One region of the Streptomyces sp. CLV115 genome, then DNA from elsewhere that is predicted to be linked to it. Evidence: riboswitches for the same ligand, from Rfam matches in the RefSeq annotation. Region 1 holds a riboswitch; each other region holds the start of a gene.
What was found. Region 1 has a riboswitch for cobalamin ahead of AADR41_RS08645 (ribonucleoside-diphosphate reductase subunit alpha). Riboswitches for the same ligand answer to the same signal wherever they lie in the genome.
Positions count from the first base shown of each region.

Region 2: linked by a shared signal. The riboswitch ahead of AADR41_RS09700 (ABC transporter substrate-binding protein) and the one ahead of AADR41_RS08645 (ribonucleoside-diphosphate reductase subunit alpha) in region 1 are both predicted to bind cobalamin.
Region 3: linked by a shared signal. The riboswitch ahead of AADR41_RS09680 (hypothetical protein) and the one ahead of AADR41_RS08645 (ribonucleoside-diphosphate reductase subunit alpha) in region 1 are both predicted to bind cobalamin.

Region 1 covers NZ_JBCEWQ010000015.1:56,805-64,636, reverse strand. Annotated here, with positions in the region: gene AADR41_RS08665 (family 20 glycosylhydrolase) at 1-531, opposite strand, end outside; gene AADR41_RS08660 (GlxA family transcriptional regulator) at 641-1,615, opposite strand; gene AADR41_RS08655 (hypothetical protein) at 1,697-1,909, shown strand; gene AADR41_RS08650 (ribonucleotide-diphosphate reductase subunit beta) at 1,934-2,953, opposite strand; gene AADR41_RS08645 (ribonucleoside-diphosphate reductase subunit alpha) at 2,953-5,364, opposite strand; cobalamin riboswitch at 5,505-5,632, opposite strand; gene mctP (monocarboxylate uptake permease MctP) at 5,811-7,445, opposite strand; gene AADR41_RS08635 (DUF3311 domain-containing protein) at 7,442-7,696, opposite strand.
Region 2 covers NZ_JBCEWQ010000018.1:20,307-28,138, reverse strand. Annotated here, with positions in the region: gene AADR41_RS09725 (haloacid dehalogenase-like hydrolase) at 1-311, shown strand, start outside; gene AADR41_RS09720 (phosphocholine-specific phospholipase C) at 384-2,426, opposite strand; gene AADR41_RS09715 (alpha/beta fold hydrolase) at 2,596-3,507, opposite strand; gene AADR41_RS09710 (TetR-like C-terminal domain-containing protein) at 3,500-4,108, opposite strand; gene gndA (NADP-dependent phosphogluconate dehydrogenase) at 4,280-5,719, shown strand; cobalamin riboswitch at 5,836-5,988, shown strand; gene AADR41_RS09700 (ABC transporter substrate-binding protein) at 6,027-7,007, shown strand; gene AADR41_RS09695 (FecCD family ABC transporter permease) at 7,043-7,832, shown strand, end outside.
Region 3 covers NZ_JBCEWQ010000018.1:11,482-19,313, forward strand. Annotated here, with positions in the region: gene AADR41_RS09660 (ABC transporter ATP-binding protein) at 1-101, opposite strand, end outside; gene AADR41_RS09665 (energy-coupling factor transporter transmembrane component T) at 98-1,315, opposite strand; gene AADR41_RS09670 (hypothetical protein) at 1,287-2,216, opposite strand; gene AADR41_RS09675 (prenyltransferase/squalene oxidase repeat-containing protein) at 2,213-4,969, opposite strand; cobalamin riboswitch at 5,291-5,429, shown strand; gene AADR41_RS09680 (hypothetical protein) at 5,540-6,964, shown strand; gene AADR41_RS09685 ((2Fe-2S)-binding protein) at 7,056-7,817, opposite strand; gene AADR41_RS09690 (ABC transporter ATP-binding protein) at 7,814-7,832, opposite strand, start outside.

The DNA of each region.
Region 1 (7,832 bases):
GATGTAGCAGGCGCAGACGCCGACGCCGCGCTCCCGGTAGGCCGGAACGTCGGTCGCTGAACCGCGCGCGGCCCTGCCGTCGTCGTTCAGCAGTTGCAGTACGGTCCGGGAGCCGTAGAAGACGCCGGTGGAGGTCGCGGCCGTGACGGTCACCCGGTCGCCGACGTCGAGCCGGTAGCCCTCCGCGCCCAATGAGCCCTTCAGGGACGGGTCCTGGCGCAGCACGACGTCGCCGGTACGGGCCGCCGCGGAGCCCCGTGACACCGAGGCCCGGCCGGTGGCCAGCTCACCGGCGAACCGGCGCGCGTCGGCGGTCGTACGGCTGTCGCGCACCCCGTCCAGCACGATCCGGGCCCGGTCGGCCAGCGTGAACTCGCCCTCCCCGGGCCGCCACTGCCGCAGCGAGGGCAGCACTTCGGGTGGGGGCGCGGCGGAGGCGGTGTCCCCGGCCGAAGCGCTCTGCCAGGGCAGCAGCGCGGCGGCGAGCGCGGCCACCACGGCCCCGACGGTCCTTCGTCTTGTCATCCACATGTCCATGCCATCGACCCTGTGGGCTCCGCCGGGGCACGGTCCATGGACAGGTGTGCCGAGGAGTTGGACGATTGATCCGACGTCAGATCTATGGCCGGCCGGGCGCGGGTCAGGCCGCTCCGATCGCCGTGGTCGGGCCGCGGAAGGTACGGCGATACGTGTTCGGGGTGGTGCCCAAGGAGCGTACGAACTGGTGGCGCAGGGCGGCGGCAGTGCCGAAACCGGTGCGCCCGGCGATCGTGTCCACCGTTTCATCGGATGTCTCCAGCAGGTGCTGTGCCAGCAGCACCCGCTGGCGCAGCAACCAGCGGTACGGAGTGGTGCCCGTCTCCTGCTGGAAGCGGCGGGCGAAGGTGCGCGGCGACATGTGGGCCTGGGCGGCGAGCTGCTCGACGGTCATGTCCTGGTCGAGGTGGCGCTCCATCCAGACCAGCGTCTCGCCGACGGTGTCGCAGGACGTGCGGGGCAGCGGCCGCTCGATGTACTGCGCCTGGCCGCCGTCCCGGTGCGGCGGCACCACCATCCGGCGGGCGATCGCGTTGGCGGTGTCGGGGCCGTACGCCTGCCGCACCAGATGCAGACAGGCGTCGATCCCGGCCGCCGTGCCCGCCGAGGTGATGACCTGGCCGTCGTCCACGTACAGCACGTCGGGTTCGACGACGGCCCGGGGGAAGCGGCGGGCCAGCTCCGCCGCATGGCGCCAGTGGGTGGTGCAGCGGCGCCCGTCCAGCAGCCCGGCCGCGCCGAGGACGTACGCGCCGGAGCAGACGCTCATGACCCTGGCCCCCCGGTCCACGGCCCGGCGCAGCGCGTCGAGGACCTCCTCGGGATACCCCCGGTCCGTGAAGTGGCTGCCGGCCGGTACGGCGATGAGATCGGCCTCGTCCAGGCGGTCGAGGCCGTACGGCGTGCTGATGGTGAAGCCGGCATGGGTGCGCAGCTGCGGACCCTCGGCGGAAACCACGGCGAAATCGTGGACCGGCAGGCCCACGTCGCTGCGATCGAGGCCGAAGACCTCGCACAGCACGCCCAGTTCGAAGGGGTGGACCTCGTCGAGCAGCAGGGCGGCGACATTTTTCAGCATGGAGACAGTGTGGCAGTAATTCGATGTTCCATGACAGTCCTGCCACTGCCGCAATGTGTCCGCGCGGACGAGAGTAGAGCCATGAACACATTCACGAACGTCCTGGGCACAGCCGCACTTATCGCCCTCGTCCTGCTGCCCGCTCTCGCCGGACTCGCCCGCGAGCGCCGCATCGACCGCGAGCTGCGGGCCGCGGAACGGGCCCGCAGCGACGGACCCCCGCAAACGACGGGCGCCGCGCAGCCCGTCACGGCTGCGCGGCGCCCCCACCTCGGAAGCTGGGCCAGGATCTAGACCCTTTGGCCCCGGAAGCGGGATCTAGAAGTCGTCGTCGAAGGCGACCGAGCCCTCCACCGCCACCTGGTACGCGGACGGCCGGCGCTCGAAGAAGTTCGTCAGCTCCTGGACGCCCTGGAGCTCCATGAACGAGAACGGGTTCTCCGAGCCGTAGACCGCCGGGAAGCCGAGGCGGGTGAGCCGCTGGTCGGCGACGCACTCCAGGTACTGCCGCATCGACTCGGTGTTCATGCCGGGCAGCCCGTCACCGCACAGATCGCGGCCGAACTGCAGCTCCGCGGCCACGGCCTCCTTCAGCATGTCGGTGACCTGCTGCTGGAGCTCGTCGTCGAAGAGGTCGGGCTCCTCCTTGCGGACGGTGTCCACGACCTCGAACGCGAAGTTCATGTGCATCGTCTCGTCACGGAAGACCCAGTTGGTGCCCGTGGCGAGACCGTGCAGCAGACCCCGCGAGCGGAACCAGTAGACGTACGCGAACGCGCCGTAGAAGAACAGCCCCTCGATGCACGCCGCGAAGCAGATCAGGTTCAGCAGGAAGCGGCGGCGGTCGGCCTTCGTCTCCAGCCGGTCGATCTTCTCGACCGAGTCCATCCACTTGAAGCAGAACTGCGCCTTCTCACGGATCGACGGGATCTCCTCGACCGCGTCGAACGCCGCCGCCCGGTCGTCCGGGTCGGGCAGGTAGGTGTCCAGCAGCGTCAGATAGAACTGGACGTGCACGGCCTCCTCGAAGAGCTGCCGCGACAGATACAGCCGCGCCTCGGGGGAGTTGATGTGCTTGTACAGCGTCAGCACGAGGTTGTTGGAGACGATCGAGTCACCCGTCGCGAAGAACGCGACCAGCCGGCCGATCATGTGCTGCTCGCCGGGGGACAGCTTGGCGAGGTCGGCGACGTCGGAGTGCAGGTCGACCTCCTCCACCGTCCAGGTGTTCTTGATCGCGTCCCGGTAGCGCTCGTAGAAGTCCGGGTAGCGCATCGGCCGCAGGGTCAGCTCGAAGCCCGGGTCCAGCAGGTTCTTGTCGGAGTTGGTGGAGCTCATTACTGGCAGGCCTCGCAGGACTCGGGGTTTTCGAGGGAACAGGCGATCGCGTCCGCGTCGGGCGCCGACGCCTGCTGTACGGGAATGGGGGCGGCGGCCGCGGCCTGGCCGGAGGCGGCGCGGGCGATCCGGGTCGCCGGGCGCGAACGCAGGTAGTACGTCGTCTTCAGCCCCTGCTTCCAGGCGTACGCGTACATCGAGGAGAGCTTGCCGATCGTCGGCGTCTCCAGGAACAGGTTCAGCGACTGGCTCTGGTCCAGGAACGGCGTGCGGGCCGCCGCCATGTCGATCAGGCCGCGCTGCGGGATCTCCCACGCGGTGCGGTACAGCGCCCGCACGTCCTCGGGGATCCAGGCGAAGTCCTGCACCGAGCCGCTGGCCTCGCGCAACGCCTCCCGGGTGCGCGCGTCCCACACGCCGAGCTTCTTCAGCTCGTCCACCAGATAGGCGTTGACCTGGAGGAACTCACCGCTGAGCGTCTCGCGCTTGAAGAGGTTGGAGACCTGCGGCTCGATGCACTCGTACACGCCCGCGATCGAGGCGATCGTCGCCGTCGGCGCGATGGCGAGCAGCAGCGAGTTGCGCATCCCGCTCTTCGCGACCCGGGCGCGCAGCGCGTCCCAGCGCTCCGGCCAGTTCAGCGCGGTGTCGTAGTGGTCGGGGTGCAGCACCCCGCGCGACGCCCGCGTCCGCGACCAGGCCGGCAGCGGGCCCGAGCGCTCGGCGAGCTCGCAGGACGCCTCGTACGCGGCGAGCATGATCCGCTCGGAGATCTTCGTGGACAGCGCCCGCGCCTCGGGGGAGTCGAAGGGCAGCCGCAGCTGGAAGAAGACGTCCTGGAGGCCCATGGCGCCCAGGCCCACGGGGCGCCACTTCGCGTTGGAGCGGCCGGCCTGCTCGGTCGGGTAGAAGTTGATGTCGACGACCCGGTCGAGGAAGGTCACGGCGGTGCGGACGGTGGCGTCCAGCCGCTCCCAGTCGATCCCGCCGTCGGCGACGAACGCGCCGAGGTTGACCGAGCCCAGGTTGCAGACCGCGGTCTCGCCGTCGTCGGTGACTTCGAGGATCTCGGTGCACAGATTCGACGAGTGGACGACGCTGCCCGGCTCGGCGGTCTGGTTCGCGGTCCGGTTGGAGGCGTCCTTGAACGTCATCCAGCCCTGGCCGGTCTGCGCGAGGGTGCGCATCATCCGGCCGTACAGCTCGCGCGCCGGCATCGACTTGCGGGCCAGGCCCCTGGCCTCGGCCGCCCGGTACGCGGCGTCGAACTCGTCGCCCCACAGGTCGACCAGCTCGGGCACGTCGGCGGGCGAGAACAGCGACCAGTCGCCGTCCGCGTCGACCCGGCGCATGAACTCGTCCGGGATCCAGTGCGCCAGATTGAGGTTGTGGGTGCGCCGCTGGTCCTCACCCGTGTTGTCGCGCAGCTCCAGGAACTCCTCGATGTCCGCGTGCCAGGTCTCCAGGTAGACGGCGGCGGCGCCCTTGCGGCGGCCCCCCTGGTTGACCGCGGCGACGGAGGCGTCGAGCGTCTTCAGGAACGGCACGATGCCGTTGGAGTGCCCGTTGGTGCCCCGGATCAGCGAACCGCGGGAGCGGATGCGGGAGTACGACAGACCGATGCCGCCCGCGTGCTTCGAGAGCCGCGCCACCTGGTGATAGCGGTCGTAGATCGAGTCGAGCTCGTCCAGCGGGGAGTCCAGCAGGTAGCAGGAGGACATCTGCGGGTGCCGGGTGCCGGAGTTGAAGAGGGTGGGGGAGGAGGGCAGGTAGTCGAGCCGGCTCATCAGCCCGTACAGCGCCGCCACCTCGTCCACGGCGCGCTGCGACTCGTCCTCGGCCAGCCCGGCCGCGACCCGCAGCATGAAGTGCTGGGGCGTCTCGACGACCTGACGGGTGTGCGGGTGGCGCAGCAGGTACCGGCTGTGCAGGGTCCGCAGCCCGAAGTAGCCGAAGCGGTCGTCCGCGCCGTCGGCGAGCGAGCGGGCCACCAACGCGTCGAGGGCGGCCGCGTGGGTGGCGACGAACGCGGCGGTACGGTCCGCGATCAGGCCCTCGCGGTGGCCGACGGCGACCGAGGCGGAGAAGGAGACCGCGCCCTGGCCGGCCGCCTCGTCCGCGATGGCGAGGGTCAGCAGCCGGGCGGCGAGCCGGGAGTACGCGGGGTCCTCGGAGATCAGCCCCGCGGCGGCCTCGGTGGCCAGCGACCGCAGTTCGGCCTCGTCCGCGCGGGCGCTGCGGCCACGCAGCGCGGCGGCGGCGACCCGGCCGGGGTCGGTGTCGGGCAGATCGGCGGTCAGGTCGGTCAGGGTCCGCAGCAGTGCGGTTCCCGGTCCGTCCTGTGCGGCGGCCTCGGACTCGGCTGCTGCGGACACGGCGACTGAAGCCGGATCGGCTGGCGCGATGGTCACGTGGTGCTCTCCCTCGCTCGGCTCGGGGCCGGCGGGGAACGGGGCAGCCCTGCGCAAGCACACCCGGGACAGGGCAGCACTCCGCACGGCGTCCACCGGCCCAACCGCGAGGCCCGGACGTCTGGGCATCCGGTTCGGTCGAGCCGGATGCGCTGCCGGCAGGTCATCGGACTGACTCGGGGGTGCACAAAAGCGCACTGAATACACCGTTGCGGGACAGTTCCGGATTCGCACCGGATTCCCCTGCGGCGACAGCGAGGACGAGCATACATGTGGGGGCTGCCCGATGAGGAAGCCCCCACATGTTGTGTCGTGCGTTCGAGTCGGGCCCACAGAACGGGCCGTGCGGCCCTTTCCCGGGCCGCCCGGCCGGATCACGCCGACGGCCCGCCGCGCCCCGTTGCAGGGGGCTCGACGGGCCGTCGGAAGGCCGTGGGCGACGGTCGTCAGTGGCCGCCCGGAGCCCCCGCGGTGGCCGGCGGGAGCTCGGTGGCGACGCCCGGGTCGCCCGCGTCGGCGGTGTAGTCGGACGGGGAGGTCTCGTCGATCCCGGCGGGCGCCTTCAGGGCGTTCAGGACGAAGGTGAGCACCACCGTCACCACCACGTTCAGCACGAACGCGGTGAGACCGATGTAGCCGATCTCGCCGATTCCCGGGATCTCCTTGGACGAGCCGCCGAAGTGCGCCTGGGTCGGACTGGCGACCCCGTACGCGGCCACCGTCCCGTACACCATGCCGACCGCCCAGCCCGCGAGCAGCGCCCAGCGGTGGAACCAGCGGGTGAACAGGCCGCCGACCAGGGCCGGCATGGTCTGGAGGATCCAGATGCCGCCGAGCAGCTGGAAGTTGATCGCGACCGTCTTGTCCATGGTGAGGACGAAGGCCAGTGCGCCGACCTTGACCAGCAGCGACACCAGCTTGGAGACCTTGGTCTCCTGCTCCGGGGTCGCGTCCGGCCTCAGGAAGTCCTTGTAGATGTTGCGGGTGAACAGGTTGGCCGCGGCGATCGACATGATCGCGGCGGGCACCAGCGCGCCGATGCCGATGGCGGCGAACGCGACGCCCGCGAACCAGTCCGGGAACATGTTCTCGAACAGCTGCGGAATGGCCAGCTGGCCGTTGTCCACCTTGATCCCGGCGGCGATGGCCATGAAGCCGAGCAGCGCCAGCAGACCCAGCATCAGCGAGTACAGCGGCAGGATCGTGGTGTTGCGCCGGATCACGTCGCGGCTGCGGCTGGAGAGCGTCGCCGTGATCGAGTGCGGATACATGAACAGCGCCAGCGCCGAGCCCAGTGCCAGGGTGGCGTAGCCCCACTGGCCCGCCTCACCGGGTGCGAGTCCGGCCACCGGCTTTCCGGCCGCCTCGTTCTTCTGCGAGAACGCCTCGCCCGCCTTGGCGAAGATGTCGTCGAAGCCGCCGAGCTTGATCGGGATGTAGATGATCGCCACCGCGATGACCAGGTAGATCAGCCCGTCCTTGACGAAGGCGATCAGCGCGGGCGCGCGCAGCCCGGACGAGTAGGTGTACGCGGCGAGCACCGCGAACGCGATCAGCAGCGGCAGGTCCTTGACGAACCAGTGGGTGTTCTCGCCGCCGCCGACGCCCATCACGTCCAGCACCGCCTGGATGCCGACCAGTTGGAGCGCGATGTACGGCATCGTGGCGAGGATGCCGGTGATCGCGACCGCCAGCGAGAGGCTCTTCGAGCCGAACCGCCCGCGGACGAAGTCCGAGGTGGTGACGTAGCCGTGCTTGTGCGAGACCGACCACAGTCGCGGCAGGAAGGTGAAGATCAGCGGATACACGAGGATCGTGTACGGCACGGCGAAGAAGCCCGCCGCGCCCGCCGCGTAGATCGCCGCGGGAACGGCGACGAAGGTGTACGCGGTGTACAGGTCGCCGCCGAGCAGGAACCAGGTGACCCAGGTGCCGAAGGACCGTCCGCCCAGGCCCCATTCGTCGAGGCTGGCCTCGTTCTCGGCCTTGCGCCAGCGCGCGGCCAGGAAGCCCATGACCGTGACGGCCACGAAGAAGAAGATGAAGACGCCGAGCGCGACGCCGTTCACGCCGTCCTTCATGCCGACGCACCCCCCTTGCGGGCGCGCTGGTCACGCTGCCACAGCTTGTACGCGGTCATCGTGAGCGCGGTGGAGATGAGCACCCAGAGCATCTGGTACCAGTAGAAGAACGGAATGCCGATGAAGGTGGGGTCCACCTTCGCGTACGAACTCACCCAGAGCATCGCCACGAACGGCGCGACGAGACAGAGGGCGATGACCACCCGCACCGGTGTGACGGTGGGTGGTTTTCCTTCTGGTCCTGCTGGCATGTGGCGACTCCGTCCCCTCGCTGAGCACCTTGTAATGCGCAGGAAATCTAGGGGAGGTTTCCGGTCAGCGTCACCCCCCGTCCGCATTGCGGTCCGGCAACGGTCGGCCGAGTGGGCACCCATGCTCGAAATCCGG
Region 2 (7,832 bases), on a different contig from region 1:
TGCAGGCCCCGGCGAGGCGCCCGGTGTTCGCCGCCGGGGACTCCGACACGGACGTGTCGATGCTCCGTGACGCGACCGGGCTGCGACTGGCCCTGAACCGCAACAAGGCCGAGCTGATGTGCCGTTCCTACGACGACGCGGACGGCAAGTGGCTGGTCAACCCCATGTTCATCGCGCCGAAGGGCCGGCTGAACGGCACCTATCCGTGTGCCACCACCGGCTACACCGCGTCGGACGGAACCCCGGGCCCGGTGCTCCGTGGCGACGGCAGTGTGATCCCCGATCAGCACGACACCGTCTTCGCGGGCTGACGTCCGGGTACGCGTGGTGGCCGAGGGGGCCGGATCCGCCCCTCGGCCGGCGGCCACCACGCGCCCCGCGGCTCAGCCGCTGACGCTCGCCGCGCCCGTCTCGATGTGTCCGGTGTACCGCCGCGACCAGGAGGCGTCACCGCTGATCTTCACCGTGAAGTCGTACCAGCCCCTGGTCAGCGCCACCGCGTTGAAGTAGTCCTCCTTGCTGCCGCCGGCCGGGACGGTGTACGTCCAGGGGCCGTCGCTCCGGTACTGGCCGGAGGTCACGGTGAACGTGACGGCACTCGCCGAGGTGTTGGTGAAGGTGAACCAGAGGGCGGGCCTGCTGGTGTCCGGTGCCTCTGCGTAACGGGCGGCCACCTCGCAGGATCTGCCCGCCGCCGTCGCGTCGCCGGTGAACCGGCGCAGGAACCTGTTGGGTCCGGCCATGGTGAAGTCGTACTTGCCGTCGCCGTTGGCCGTGCCGATGTTGAAGAAGTCCGTGGCGGTGCCGCCCGCGTCCACGGTGTACTGCCACGGCACCGTCGAACGGTGGGCGTTGGGGTGCACCGAGAAGTGTGCGGCCCGGGTCGCCGGTGCGCCCTTGTTGGTCATGGTCAGCCAGAGCTTGACGACTCCCGCGGCACCGAACTCCAGCCGGTCCAGATCACCGCCGGGCTGGTAGGGCAGCGCACGGGCGGGCCGGGTGCCGGGCTCCTGCACGGGCTGTGCGTTGTTCTGCGGAACGGGGTTGGGCAGGGGGCCGCAGGTGTTCATCCCGATCACCGGGGTGGCCGGCAGGCCGGACGGCACTCCGTTCACCGGATGGGCGAAGTCGAAGGCGCCGGTGAGGTCCCCGCAGACCCTGCGCCGCCAGGCACTGATACCGGCACAGGCCGCCGGCTTCCCGAGAGCCGTGGTCCAGGTCTCCAGGAAGCGCAGCACGGAGGTGTGGTCGAAGACCTCCGAGGAGACCCAGCCACCGCGGGTCCAGGGCGACATGACGATCATCGGGACGCGGAAGCCGAGGCCGATGGGCACTCCGCCGAGGAATTCCCCCTCGGTTCCGGCGGGCGGCGACGGGGGCGGTACGTGGTCGAAGAAACCGTCGTTCTCGTCGTAGTTCAGGAAGAGCACCGTGGAGTCGAAGACGTCCTGATCGGCGGCGAGCGCCCGGTACACGAGGTCGACGAAGTGTGCTCCGTCGCCGGGCGGGGCGTACGGGTGCTCGGAGAAGGCCTGGTTGGCGACGACCCACGACACCTGCGGCAACGTACCGGCCACCACATCGGCCTTGATGGCGGCGGCGATGTCGTCGGGGGTGGAGCCGGTCACCTTCCGCACCGACGCCATCCCGAGGTCGTGCAACGGGTCGCCGGCCGGCGCGTCCGTGAACTTCCGGAAATAGGCGAGGCCGTTGTCGCCATAGTTGTCGTCGGCGTTCTGGTAGACGCGCCAGGACACACCGGCCCGTTGCAGCGCCTCGGCGTACGTCTCCCAGGTGAGTCCGGACTCGTCACCGCCGTCCTTGCTGGACGCGTCCACCTTGCCGCTCCACAGGAAGGTGCGGTTCGGGCCGGTGGCACTGAGCGCCGAGCTGAAGTAGGCGTCGCACACCGTGTAGTTGTCGGCGAGCGCGTAGTGGAAGGGGATGTCCGAGCGCTCCAGATGGCCGAGCGAGCGGACGTTCCCCACACCCGTCACCCAGTTGTCCATCCGGCCCTTGTTCCAGGCCGCGTGCTGGGACGTCCAGCTGTGCGGCAGATCGCCGTTGCACTGGGCGATCGTCTCGGGATCGGCGCCGCCCGCGGCCGGAGTGGCGCTGAGCTTCCAGGGATACTGCCGCCCCGTGCCGTTGGGCTGGTCGAAGACGCTGCGACCGCCGCCGATGGTGATCCCGGAGCGGTCCGAGAAGCCGCGTACGCCCTTGAGCGTGCCGAAGTAGTGGTCGAAGCTGCGGTTCTCCTGCATCAGCACCACGACGTGCCGGACGTCCTTGATGGTGCCGGTCGCCGCGGTCGCGGTCGCGGTGCCCGTCCGGACCGCGGCGCCCGCGGTCACCGGGGGCATGGCGGCTCCCGCCGCCACGCCCGCGCCGAGCGCCACAAATCCCCTGCGGGTGATCGGTGTCATCTGCCTGCCTTCGCCGGATTCGGATGCGTCGTCGGGACGCCGAAGCCAGGGTGGCGCCCCAGATGGTCCGGCACCAGACCTTTGACAGGAGACCTACCTGAACCATTGCCAACTCATCCGCCAAAAGGGCGAATTCAAAGGTGCGTGACGAGATGTTTGTGGAAACGGATCACGGCCGATGATTGTCGTTCGGAGGCATCCGTGTCCCCTCCGGCGCCGGATCGGACAGCACCTCCCGCAGTCGCGCGGCGAACGCCTCGGGGTCCTCGACACAACCGGTGTGCCCGCCGGGGAACTCCACGAGCCCGCCGATCCCCCGGTCCGCCAGCCGGGCACCGGGAATCGCCGTGAGCAGGGTGCGGGAGTCCTCCCCGACACCGATGACCAGCTTCTCCCCGCCACGCCGCAGGGCCGCCAGGTCCGGCACGTACCCGCTGAACGAACACAGCACGTGCTCCAGGAACACCGGGAGGTTGACCCCCGTCCGCCGGAACGCCTCGGCCTCCCGCGCGGAGGTTCCGGGCGCCTCCCGGTGTCCGCCCCCGGCCGGTTCGGGCGCCTCCGGGTCCGTCAGTCCCTCGGTCATGGTGGCCAGCGCCGCGGCCACCCCGCCCCTGCGGAAGGAGTCGCGCACCGCGGCGAAGAGCTTCCGCCCCCGCTCCGGATCGGGCAGCAGTTCCACCGACGGCGGTTCGTGCGCGACCACTCGGCGCAGCCGCTCCGGGTGACGGGAGAGCAGGTCCAGGGCGACGATCGCGCTCGAACTGGAGCCGAACACGGCCACCGGACCGCCGTCCGGTGACAGCAGCTCGATCAGCCGGTGGGCGTCGTCGCTGTGCACCGCCACCCGCTGCTCCTGCGGCGCGCCGTCGAGCAGGCTGCGCGAGTAGCCGCGCGGGTCGAAGGCCGCGACCGTCCAGCTGTCGGCCAGCCGCGCCGCCATCCGGTCGTAGAGCCCCGCGTCGCCGCTGCCGCCCGGCATCAGGAGCAGCAGCGGGCCCCGGCCGCGCACCTCGTAGTACAGCGTCGCGCCGGGCACCTTCAGATGCCCGGTGCGCTCCGGCAGCATGTGGTCAGTCATGTCCGTTCTCCCCCTCGTCGGTGCCTTCACCGGTGGCGGACGGCCAGTGCTCCAGCAGGAAGTGCAGGGCCTCGACGGAGCGTTCCCAGGACTTCTGCACGTCGCGGGGCGCGCCGAAGCCGCCGCTCGCCTCAAGTGCGCAGTATCCGTGGAAGGTGCTGCGCAACAGCCGTACCGCGTCCGTCAGATCGGGCTCGGACAGTCCGTAGGCGCGCAGCATCGCACCCGTGGTCTCGATGGTGCGGTGGTACGCGGCCGACCCGGCGACGATCTCGGGGTCGACCCGCATCTGCGTCGCCTCGTACCGTCCCGGCCGCTCCAGCGCGAAGGCCCGGTAGGCGTCTGCGAACGCGACCAGCGCGTCCTTCCCGGCCCGGCCGGCGACCGCGGTGCCGATCCGGTCGATGAACTCCCCGGCGGCCAGCAGCGCGACCCGGACACGCAGGTCGTGCAGGTTCTTGACGTGGGAGTACAGGCTGGCGTCCTTGACCCCGAAGCCGCGGGCCAGCGCGGAGATGGTGACCTTGTCGAAGCCGATGGAGTCGGCCAGATCGGCCGCCGCCGCCACCACGCGTTCGGTCGTGAGACCCGCGCGAACCATTCGCCACCTCCGTCGAAACCCACCTAGAGGTCCTAGGCGGTTTCCTAATATACACAGGTGACTCCATCCGGGCGATGCCGAACAGGCCGTTGCCGCACCCCGTGCCCATACTGAAGATCCCGGCACTGCCGAAGATCCGGGCATCCCCGAAACAGATTGCAGAGCACACAGATGAGCGGCACTGCACAGATCGGCGTCACAGGTCTCGCGGTCATGGGCCGCAACCTCGCACGCAACTTCGCCCGCAACGGATTCACGGTCGCGGTGCACAACCGGACGGCCGCGAAGACGGACGCGCTGATCGAGGAGTTCGGCGACGAGGGCTCCTTCGTACCCGCGCACACCCCGCAGGAGTTCGTCGCGGCGCTGGAGCGTCCGCGCAGGCTCGTCATCATGGTCAAGGCGGGCGACCCGACCGATGCGGTGATCCAGGAGTTCGCCCCGCTCCTGGAAGAGGGCGATGTCGTCATCGACGGCGGCAACGCCCACTTCGAGGACACCCGCCGACGGGAGAGGCAACTGCGAGAGCAGGGCATCCACTTCGTCGGCACCGGCATCTCGGGCGGCGAAGAGGGCGCGCTCGACGGACCGAGCATCATGCCGGGCGGCAGCAAGGAGTCCTACGACTCGCTCGGACCGATGCTGGAGAAGATCTCCGCGAAGGCCAAGGACGGCGCCCCGTGCGTCACGCACATCGGTCCTGACGGCGCCGGACACTTCGTGAAGATGACGCACAACGGCATCGAGTACGCGGACATGCAGCTCATCGGCGAGGCCTACCAGCTGCTTCGCGACGTGGCCGGATACTCTCCCGCCAAGATCGCGGACATCTTCCGGGTCTGGAACACCGGGCGCCTGGACTCGTACCTCATCGAGATCACAGCAGAAGTGCTCTCCCATGTCGACGCGGCGACCGGAAAGCCCTTCGTGGATGTCGTGCTCGACCAGGCGGAGCAGAAGGGCACCGGCCGTTGGACCGTGCAGGTCGCCCTCGACCTGGGCGTTCCGGTCTCCGGCATCGCCGAGGCCGTCTTCGCCCGCTCCGTCTCCGGCCACGCCGCCCTCCGTGATGCCTCACGCCACCTCGCCGGACCGACCGCCCGCAAGCTCGGTGAGAACGAGGCGGCGGCATTCGCCGACCGGGTCGAGCAGGCACTGTATGCCTCGAAGATCGTCGCCTACACCCAGGGCTTCCACGAGATCGCGGCCGGCAGCGGGCAATACGACTGGGACATCGATCTCGGCAGGGTCGCCTCGATCTGGCGCGGCGGATGCATCATCCGGGCCGCGTTCCTCGACAGGATCACCAGCGCCTACGAGGCCCAGCCCCGGATGGCGAGCCTCCTCTCCGACAAGAGCTTCGCCGAAGAGATCGCCGCCGCACAGGACGACTGGCGCACCGTGATCGCCACCGCCGCCGCCCAGGGCGTCCCCACCCCCGCCTTCGCCGCCGCCCTCGCCTACTACGACTCCCTGCGCGCCGGACGCCTCCCCGCCGCCCTCACGCAGGGCCAGCGCGACTACTTCGGCGCACACACCTACCACCGCGTCGACCGCGACGGCACCTTCCACACCCTCTGGGGCGGTGACAGAACCGAGGTCGAGAGCTGACCGGTGCCCACCGAGCCGCTGACGGGGCGGGCGACCCTCCCGGTCCGGGCGAAACCTGTCCGCAGTGCCGGCCGTCCTCGCGGACGTCGGCGTCCGGAGCCGGCAACCCAAGGGGCATGACCTGCGGAATACGCGGTCTGACAGAATGGCCTGCGAAATCTCGGGCGACGCGCGTCAGGAAACCGGTGTGAATCCGGTACGGTCCCGCCACTGTGACCGGGCTGCACACAGCCCGGAAGCCAGATACTGGCCGCGCCGCCTTCTCGTACAACCAGGGGACGAGGACATCCCCCGGAAAGGCTCGGCCATGCCCCCGATACGCCGTGTACCCCTCGCGCTCATACCCCTGCTCCTGCTGCCGCTCACCGGCTGCGGCACCGGCGGCGAGAGCAGGGCAGAGGCCGCACCGGCCGCCGAAGGTTTCCCCTACACCGTCACCAATTGCGGTACGAAGACGACCTTCGACGCCCCGCCGAAGCGGGTCGTCACCATGAACCAGCACGTCACCGAGATCATGCTGGCCCTCGGGCTCCAGGACCGGCTGGCCGGGACCGCCTACCTGGACGACAGCATCCTGCCGGAGTACCGGTCCGCGTACGACAGGACCAAGGTGCTCGCGAAGGAGTACCCCTCCAAGGAGGTACTGCTCGGCGCCAACCCCGACTTCGTCTACGGCGGGTACGCCAGCGCCTTCGACAAGGCCAAGGGCCAGGACCGGGCGGGGCTCCAGAAGGACGGCATCAACACCCGGCTGAATATCGAGAACTGCACCGAGGGCAAGGTCGGCGTCGATCAGCTCGCCACCGAGATCACCCAGGTGGCCAGGGTCTTCGGCGTTCCGGAGCGCGGCAGGAGCCTGATCGCCGAGGAACGACGGAAGATCACGACGGTCGGAACGGAGCTCAAGGGCTCCGCACATCCCTCGGTGTTCGTGTACGACTCCGGCGACAGCTCCGCGTTCACTGCGGGCGGCAAGGGCGTCGGCAACGAGATCGTCCGGCTCGCCGGGGGCCGGAACGTCTTCGCGGACCTCGACGCCACCTTCGGCGACGTGTCCTGGGAGCAGGTCATCAAGCGCAGGCCCGAAGTGGTCGTGATCTACGACTACGGCGGCACCACGGTCGAGGCCAAGAAGAAGCGGCTGCTGAACGACCCGGCACTCGCGGACGTGCCGGCGATCAAGAACAAGAAGTTCGCGGTACTCCCGCTGTCCTCGGCCGTGCTCGGTGTCCGGGTCGCCGACGCCGTACAGGACCTGGCCGGGCAACTGCACCCCGGCACACTGTGAGCGCGGGGCCCGCCCGCCCCGGCCCCGAGTCCGTCCTGCGCTCGACCCCCGTCGTGATCGGCGCCCTCGTGGTGCTGCTGCTCGCGACGGTGGTGGCCGGTCTGGCGCTCGGCCCGGTACGGATTCCGCCGGGAGAGGTGTTGCGTACGGTCCTGGGCGGTGAACGCTCCGGCGCGTTCCCCACGATCGTGTGGGAGGTACGGCTGCCCAGGGTGCTGCTCGGGGCCGTCGTCGGCGCCGGGCTGGCCCTGTCGGGCGCGGTGCTCCAGGCGCTGGTGCGCAATCCGCTGGCCGATCCGTTCCTGCTGGGCGCCTCGTCCGGGGCGTCGGCGGGCGCCGCCATGGTGATCGTGCTGGGGGTCGGCGCCGGGATGGCCACCGACGTGGCGCTGCCCGTCGCGGCGTTCGCCGGGTCCATGGCCGCACTGGTCGCCGTCTACGCGATGGCCCGGCGCGGCGGCACCATGACGACGGGCCGGCTGATTCTGGCCGGGGTGGCGATCCAGTACGTGCTGTCCGCGTTCACCAGCCTGATCCTGGTGCTGTCCTCGCGGGCCGAGCATGTGCGGGCGATCCTGTTCTGGACCCTGGGCGGCCTGGGCGGCGCCCGCTGGGACCAACTGGCGCTGCCCGCAGTGGTGTTGGCTGTCGGTGCCGTGCTCCTGATCAGCCTGGCCCGTCCGCTGGATCTGCTGCTGACCGGGGAGGAAGGGGCCCGCAGCCTCGGCCTGGACCCCGGACGATTCCGGGGCGGGGTCTTCGTGCTGGTGTCACTGATCATCGGCGTGCTGGTCGCCTACAGCGGGGCGATCGGCTTCGTCGGCC
Region 3 (7,832 bases), on a different contig from region 1:
ACGAGGCAGAGTTCGCCTTCCTCCACGGTGAGGTTCACGTCCCGCAGGACGGGTCCGGCCGTGTCCTCGTACTGGACGGTGACCTGGTCGAAGGTGATCACTTGGGTTCCTCGGTGCGCTGCGCGGGGACGGCCGGACGGACGGGAGTGCTCGGTGGCGGGGCCAGGAATCCGGCGGCTCCCGCGAGGAGGATCGCGACGGCCGGGACGAGTGGCAGCGGCGGCCAGCCGAGCGGATAGATGGAGGGATTCAGCTCGGCCGCGTCGAAGCCGGCCTTGGCGAAGAGGAGCACGGCGGACAGGACCCCGCAGCCCGCGACGGCCCACTCGGCGGCCCGCCAGGGGTCGGGCCGGTAGGTCGTGCGGGTGATCCTGCGCCCGCCGAGGCGCAGTCCGGCCACGCACAGCAGTCCGCCGGCCGCGAGGGCGGGAAAGCCGAGCACGGCCGGGGCGGTGGCGTCGAGAAGCCCGTAGGCGCCGGCGCACAGGCCGCACATGCCGAGCAGCATGAGAGCGCCGGTCGCACGGCGGGAGCGGCGAGTGGCGGTCCCGGCGCGTCCGTAGCCGCGGGAGTCCATGGCGGCGGCCAGCCGGAGGGAGCGTTCGAGGGCGTCTTCGAGGACGGGGACGACGATGCCGCGCAGGGCTCGCAGGCCCTTGGAGCGCCCGGCACGCAGCCGCCGGGCCCGGTGCACGCGCTGGACGCTCTGCACCAGTTGGGGTGCCACGCTGATGGAGACGGTGACGGCCACGCCCAGCTCGTACAGGGCTCCGGGCAGTACGCGCAGGGCCCGCTTGGGGTTGGCGAGGGTGTTGGCGGCACCGATGCAGCAGAGCATGCAGGCCAGGCGCAGCCCGTCGGTCGCGGCCGACAGCAAGGCCTCCAGGGACACCGGACCGCCGAGTCGGATGCCCGCGTACCAGCCGGGGGTCGGGATGTGGGGGAGCGAGAAGAGGAAGTGGTCGTGGGGCGTGATGCCGGTGGCGAAGACGGCGCGGAAGACCACACGGATCGCCACGACGGTCAGGGCCAGGCAGAGGTAGTACTTGAAGCCTCTGGCCCAGGGCGCGTCCGTCCGGCGCATGGTGATGACGTGTCCGAGGACCGCGAGGACCAGGAGCAGCAGCAGTGGGTTGTTCGTACGGCTGACGGCGGTGGCGAGGGCCAGGGCCCAGATCCACCAGGCGACGGGGTGCAGGGTACGGGGCAGCCTGCGGCCGACCCGGTCCGGCGCGAGGCCGGACGCGGGCGGCCCGGCCGCACCCTTGGCGGTACGGGGCACGCGGCTACTCCGTGCGGCGGCGCTTCGCCGCATACCAGGCGGAACCGCCGATCAGCAGGACGAGCACAGCGGTCGCCAGGGCGGGCAGGTACGAGCCCACGTCGTGTTTCGCGTCGGCCGCGGGCGCCGCGTCGACGACTCCGGGGCCGGAAGCGGGCGTGCTGGGCGGCGGCGATGCTGAGGCGGCCGGCGAGGCGCTTCCGGCGGGGCTCGCCGAGGCCGACGCACTCCGCGAGGCCGAGGGGCTCGGTGGTGGCGTCGTCGCGGGTGGCTTCGGGCCCGCCGGGGGCGGGTTCTCCGGTGCGGGGCCGGTGTCGGCGTTCGGCGGAAGGGGCGCCGCGGTGCGGGTGTCCTCGGGGACGGGCTTGCCGCCGCCGGTGGGCCTCGTGTTCTTGGCGCGCAGCTGATCGGGCGTGATGGTGGGACGGCCCCGGGTGCCCTCGATGTTCGTCCCGCCGAAGATCCACAGATCCACGCTGCCGGGCTTCGGCTTGTAGAGCATGGCGCCGAGTTGGCTGTACTCCCAGGTGCTCTGCCCCGGATCGGCGTGCCAGTACGACCAGTAGGCGGAGGCGGGCGGCGTCAGGACGCAGTCGTCCTGATTCGGCGTCGGGTACTGCTTGCCGCCCTGATGCCCGCTGTACCCGATGCGGCAGATGAAGGCGGCGCCGTCGTGGCCCGTTCCGGTGGTCCGCCAGCCGCCCTGGTTGAGGAGCTCGTAACCGGTGGTGGGAGTGGACCCGCAGGAGCGGTAGACGGGCCCGCCCCAATGGCTGAAGTCCACGGCGAGCACCACACCCGAGGAGGTGGTGCACCGGCCCATCGGCTGCGGGGCGGCCCCGGCCGGGGCGGTGGTGGCGGTGAACGCCGCCACCGTCAGCCCCAGGGCGACTGCGGTACGGGCCGGGGCGCGCAGGACACGACTGTGCCTCATGCCCCGCTCCCGGTGGATTCGCGGCGGCGCCGGGCGGCGCGGGTCGCGCCCCAGCCGCCGAGTACCAGCACCACGGCTGCTGCGGCGAGGCCGCCGATCTGTGTGCCGGTGGAGGCCAGGCCGCCGCCCGGACCCGGGCTGCCGTCCGCACCCGCTCCGCCCGTCTCCTCGCCCGGGGTCACGATGTCGGGCGCCGGAGGCGAGCCGGACGGCCGGCCGGAGTTGCTGGGTGTGGGCTCCGGCGCTGTGCCGTCGAGGCTGCGCGTGAGGGTGCCGAAGGAGATGCCGGTGGCGCCGCCGACGGCCTGGGTCGAGGCGCGGACGTCGGATCCGGACCGGCCGTCCTTGACGACATTGAATCCGCCGTCGGCGTTCTGCTGAGAGGCCAGGAACTTGCAGGCCTCGGCGATGCCGCCCGCGTATTTCGTGGCGTCGAGGGACAGTCCCTGTACCGCCAGAGCGGCGGAGTTCACGGAGTTGCCCGAGGCACCGGGGAAGCCGCCGTCCGCCAGCTGCCGGCCGGCCAGCCAGGCGAGGGCCTTGTCCACGGCCGCCTGTGAGGCGGCGTCGGGCAGCAGGTCCAGGGTCATGGCGGCGATCGCGGTGGAGTCGACCTCGGCGTCGCTCTTCTCACCGATCAGGCTCGGCCAGGCACCCGAGGGCTCCTGAAGGCTCTTGAGATAGGCGATCGGTTCGGCCGCGGCGGCCGTCTCGCCCGCGCGGACCTGGGCCATGACGCCGAGGGACTGGGAGAAGACGGACGTGGCGTAGGTGTAGTTGCCCCTGGCCGCGCAGGGGCGCGGCGTCGGTGTCTTCGCCGGACAGACCGCCTCGGCCAGCGCGCCGATCAGGTCCTGCCCGCCGAAGTCGCGGGGGTCGCGGCCCACGATCTCGGCCAGGAGGGCCGCTTTGCCGATGAAGCCGCCCCCCGCGTACTTGGTGCCGATCAGCGTCCAGTCGTGGATGTCGCGGCCCTTGCCGTCCTTGCCGCCCTTGTCGAGGAAGTCCACGATGGTGCGCAGAGCGGTGTTGTCGTGGCCGGTCGCGGCGAGTGCGTAGGCGCCGTCGATGGTCATGCCGAAGTCGGCGAATCCGGATCCTTCGGCGTTCTCGTAGTAGTGGCCCTGCATCAGCCGCTCGTGATCGGTGAGGTAGGCCGTGCCCTTCTTCAGGTCGGGCCCGCCACCTGCCGGAGGAATGGTCGGCAGGTCGGTCTTCTCGGTGGTCAGCGCGACCAGGTCGCTCTTGGCGCCCGCGACGACGACCGGGGTGGTGGCGAACAACCGGGGCTCGGTCTCGCCCTGCTCGAAGCCGAAGCCGCCACCGGGGAGCTGCTGCCTGGAGAGCCAGGAGACACCGGCGTCGGCCCGGGTCGTCTCGCCCAGGGCGCGCAGGGCCTGTGCCGCCCAGCCGGTGGGGCCCGTGCTGCCGGTCGTCAGGTACGACGCGGAGGGCCAGGCGCCGGTCGGGAGCTGGGACTTCTTGAGATAGGCCCGCGCCTTGCCGACCACCGCGTCGTGGCCGCCGGCCCGCTTGAGGGCCAGGGTGATCAGTCCGGTGGAGCTCGCGTCGCTGTCGCACCACTCACCGGCCCGGATGAGGATGCCGGTGAATCCACCGTCCTCGCACTGGAGCCCGGTCAGCCGGGTCACGGCGTCGGCCGGGGGCACCACACCGCCGTTCAGCAGGGCGATGACGGCCATGGCCTGGGCGTCGGCCTGCCCGGTGGTGCGGAAGTCGCCCTTGGTGAGGCAACCGGGGATCGTCTCGCCGTCACCGATGTCTCTCGGGCAGACGTACTTGACGAGGTCCCCGAGAAGGTCGTGCCCGCCGAAGTCGCGCGGGTCCTTGCCGGTGGCCTCGGCCACGAGCGCCAGACGTGCGGCGGCCGAGACGTCGGGAATCCCGTCCCTGCCCGCCGGGTACGCGTACGCGTCCGTCTGCGCGGGTGCGGCCAGGAACGCGGCGGCCCTCCGCGCCGCCGGGCTCCTGGGATCGGCGGCGGCCAGGGCGTAGACGACCTCGGTGGTGAGCAGGTGGTTCGCAGTGGTGGTGCCCGCGTCGACGACACGCTCCTCGTCCGTCAGGTTCCCGGTGAGCCAGCGGGTGGCGGCGGCCACGTCGACCGAGCCGGGAGGCACGGTCGGCGGGTTCGTCGGACCGGTCGGGTCCGTGGTGGGAACACCGCCCCCGGCCCGTACGTCGTCGGGAGAGAAGGTGGGCTTGCCGGTGGTGCCGCCGACGTCGGTACCGCCGAACACCCAGGCGTCCACGTCGCCGTCCTCGGGGGTGCGGGACATGGCGCCGAGAGGGCTGTAGGTCCAGTTCTTCTGTCCGGGCGAGGCGATCCAGTACGACCAGTACGCGGTGGCCTGCGGGGTGAGGACGCAGTCCTCCTTGTCCGGAGTGGGGTACTCCGTGCCGGTGTCGAACGAACCGTTGCCTATCCGGCAGATGAATCCGTCGCCGTCGTGGACGGTGCCGGTGGTGCTGAACCCGCCCTCGTGCAGCAGCTCGTAGCCGGTCGTGGGGGTGGTGTCGCAGCCGCGTACCACCGGGCCGCCGAACGGGCCGAAGTCCACTGCGACGATGGCGCCGGTCGTGGCGGTGCACTGCTCGACGGGGGCGGCACCCGCCGGTGAGGCAGTGGAGAACGCCACTCCCGCACCGAGCATCAGAAGCGAAGCGGTCAAGAGGGACAGCAGCCGCTGTCTCCTGCTCGTCCGCCGTTTCGACTGCTGGTCGATCCCCACGCGGCCCCTCGTCCCTGCCGGACGGCTGCGTACGTGGCGATGCGCCCCCGCGCGGCTGCCGTGCCGTGGGGAAGGGTGCGACGACCACGCCGTAGTCCGCGACGGCGTTCCTCGTGTGTCTGTCCCTGCTCCAGGCATTCCGGCTCACCCGGGACGAACCGGGCCTACGGTTGCGGGTCAGCGCCGGAATTCGACCGGCTTCCCCTGGTGCTGAGCGTCTGTCAGCCGGAGTGCAACACGGATCCGGGCGGGCGGTCAAGATGGTGTGTGCCTCACCGGACGAATACCGGACACCCGGGGACCGTCCCCTCCGAACGGCTGGCGGACCCTTGACCACTCGGGTAGCGTCCTGGGCTGCCAGATGGGGGAATCCGGTGTGAATCCGGAGCTGACGCGCAGCGGTGTGGGACGGCGGGGGCCGTTTCCGAGCCCGAATGCCCTTCTGGCGAGCAGTACCCGAAGCCGTACCACGCGTTCCGGACGGCGGCTCCGACCATGCCCGGCCGTGCCCTTGCACGGAGAGCCCGGCATGCGCCGGAGGCCGGCGTCCGCCGATTCCAGGAGCAGGCCATGCCCCGTCTTCGTGCGTCCCGCCGCCTCGCACTCGTGCTGCCGGCAGTGTGCGGAGCTCTTGCCCTCACCGCCCCGTCCGCCTTCGCGACCTCCGGTCCCGCGCAGGTGGCCAAGTCCAGGGCCAACGGTGTTTCCTATCTCAGGTCGCTCCAGGCGGCGGACGGTTCGTACGCCGGCTCCGGCCTGTCCAACGAGTGGGCGTTCAGCGCCCTCGCGGCGTCCGGAACCGCCGTCGTCGATGTCGCTCCGGGCGGTGACACCACGAAGAACGCCCGCACCGTCTACCGCAACCTGCTGTCCACGTCCGGCTGGCCCTCCGCCGCCCCCGTGGTCACCGACTACGAGCGGGGCACGCTGAACGCGTACGCCGCCGGCATCGACCCGGCCCGCGTCTCCGCGTCCCGCAACCTCGTCGCCGACATCTACTCGTACTGGCAGACCGCCGAGCCCGGCTACTTCGGCCCGTCCGGAAACTTCAACGGCACCGTCTTCGCGGCTCTCGCCCTCGGCGGCGCCAGGACCCGGGCCGACGGCGCCCGCGTCCCGCAGTCGCTGACCGACTCGGTGGTCACCCGTATCCGGGCCAACCAGCACGTCGACGGCGGCTGGACCTACAGCAGGGCCGAAGGCGACTCCACGGCTCTCGACTCCGCGAGCGACGTCGACATGACCGGCGCCGCGATGGCCGCCCTCTGTGTCTCGGGCGTTCCCGGTACCGACGCGGACGTCGTCCGGGCCAAGAACTTCCTCAAGGGCAAACTGGTCGGCACCACCGGTGCGTTCAACTCCCTCTACGGGGTCAACACCAGTTCCAACGGCTGGGGCGTGGCGGGGCTGAACGCCTGTGGAATCAACCCCCAGACCGGCGACTTCGTCACCGTCAACGGCAAGACACCGATCGACTTCCTGATCGCGAACCAGTTCGACCCGGCGGGCGGCTTCAAGTACAAGCCGTCCGACACCGCACCGTCGCCCTACTCCTCGATCGACGCACTTCGCGCGGTCGCCGGCGGTGGCTTCACGGCCGCCCCGCCGGTCCCGGTCACCCCGGGCGCTCCGCAGTGGGTCGCCCAGCCCGCCTTCACCGCGGGCACCTCCACCGAGCTCGCGCTGACCGTCGACGACGGCACCGGCAACCTGAAGGTGTGCTCGGTGCACTTCACCCCGACCGGGACGACCACGACCCTCGGGGAGGTACTGGCCGCCGCGACCAGCGGAGCCTCTCCGGCGGGCTGCGTCACGAGCGTGACCCCCACCTCGGGCACCGGTACCATCACCGCGGTCAACGGCAGGACCAACAGCGGCTCCAACACCTGGAAGGCCGCCGTCGACGGCTCCGCCTTCGGCGTCGCCGTCCGCGAGAAGGTGATCAAGGTGGGCGACACCATCGCTCTGCGCCGGGGGCCTGATTCTCAGGGGTGAGGGCCCGTCGAGGGCCCTCACCCCTGAGTCCGAAGCGAGGGAGTGTCAGTTGCCCGTATCCACTCCGTTGTGTCGCCCCCCGTGTCCGGCGTCACTTCGGACTCGCGTACGCGCGCAGCCGCTCCTCGCGGCTTGTCAGACAACAGCTCGCACAACGCACCTCCTCCGCGCTCGTGTAGTAAAGACAGCAGGTGTTGCGCAGATAGACCAGCCGCTCCGGTCCGCCCGGTGTCCGCCGGACCCGTGCGACCTCGCCCAGTGCCGCGAGTCCGCCGGGTGCGGTGTCCGCGAACTGCCGCCAGCGGGCGGCCAGCAGATCCACCTGGTCGCCCAACGCGCACAGTGCCGTGGCGCAGCCGTGGGCGATCCCTCCGCTCAACTGCCTGGCCCCGGCGCGGGTGCGACGACGCAACGCGTCGGCGATGGGCAGCAGATGCCCGTCGAGCAGGGTGCGGTGCAGCAGCCGTACGGAGTCCTCCCCGGCCCGGGGCACCAGCAGCCGGGCCCTGCGCACCCGGACTCCGCCGATGCCGTGCGTGGCGGGGCGTACCAGGACATTGTCCGACCGCATGTCCGGGACCTCGTCGTGCAGCGCCCAGTGGAGCACGGCGGCGGCAGTGACCCGGCCCGCGTACACCGCCATCAGGGTCAGGGCGGTCGCATGGCCGCTGCGGTGGCCGCTGCTCGTGCGTTCGAGCTCCAGCAGCGTCGACAGCTCCTCGCTCGCCGGATCGGCCAGTCGGCCGGCTGCCAGCCACTGCCCTGCCTCGCTCGCGGGCGGTTCGCCCTCGGTGACCTGCCAGCGTGGTCCGTGCGGCAAGGGCGTCCAGACGGGGGAGGCGTCGTCGCTCATGACAGCGGGAGGTAG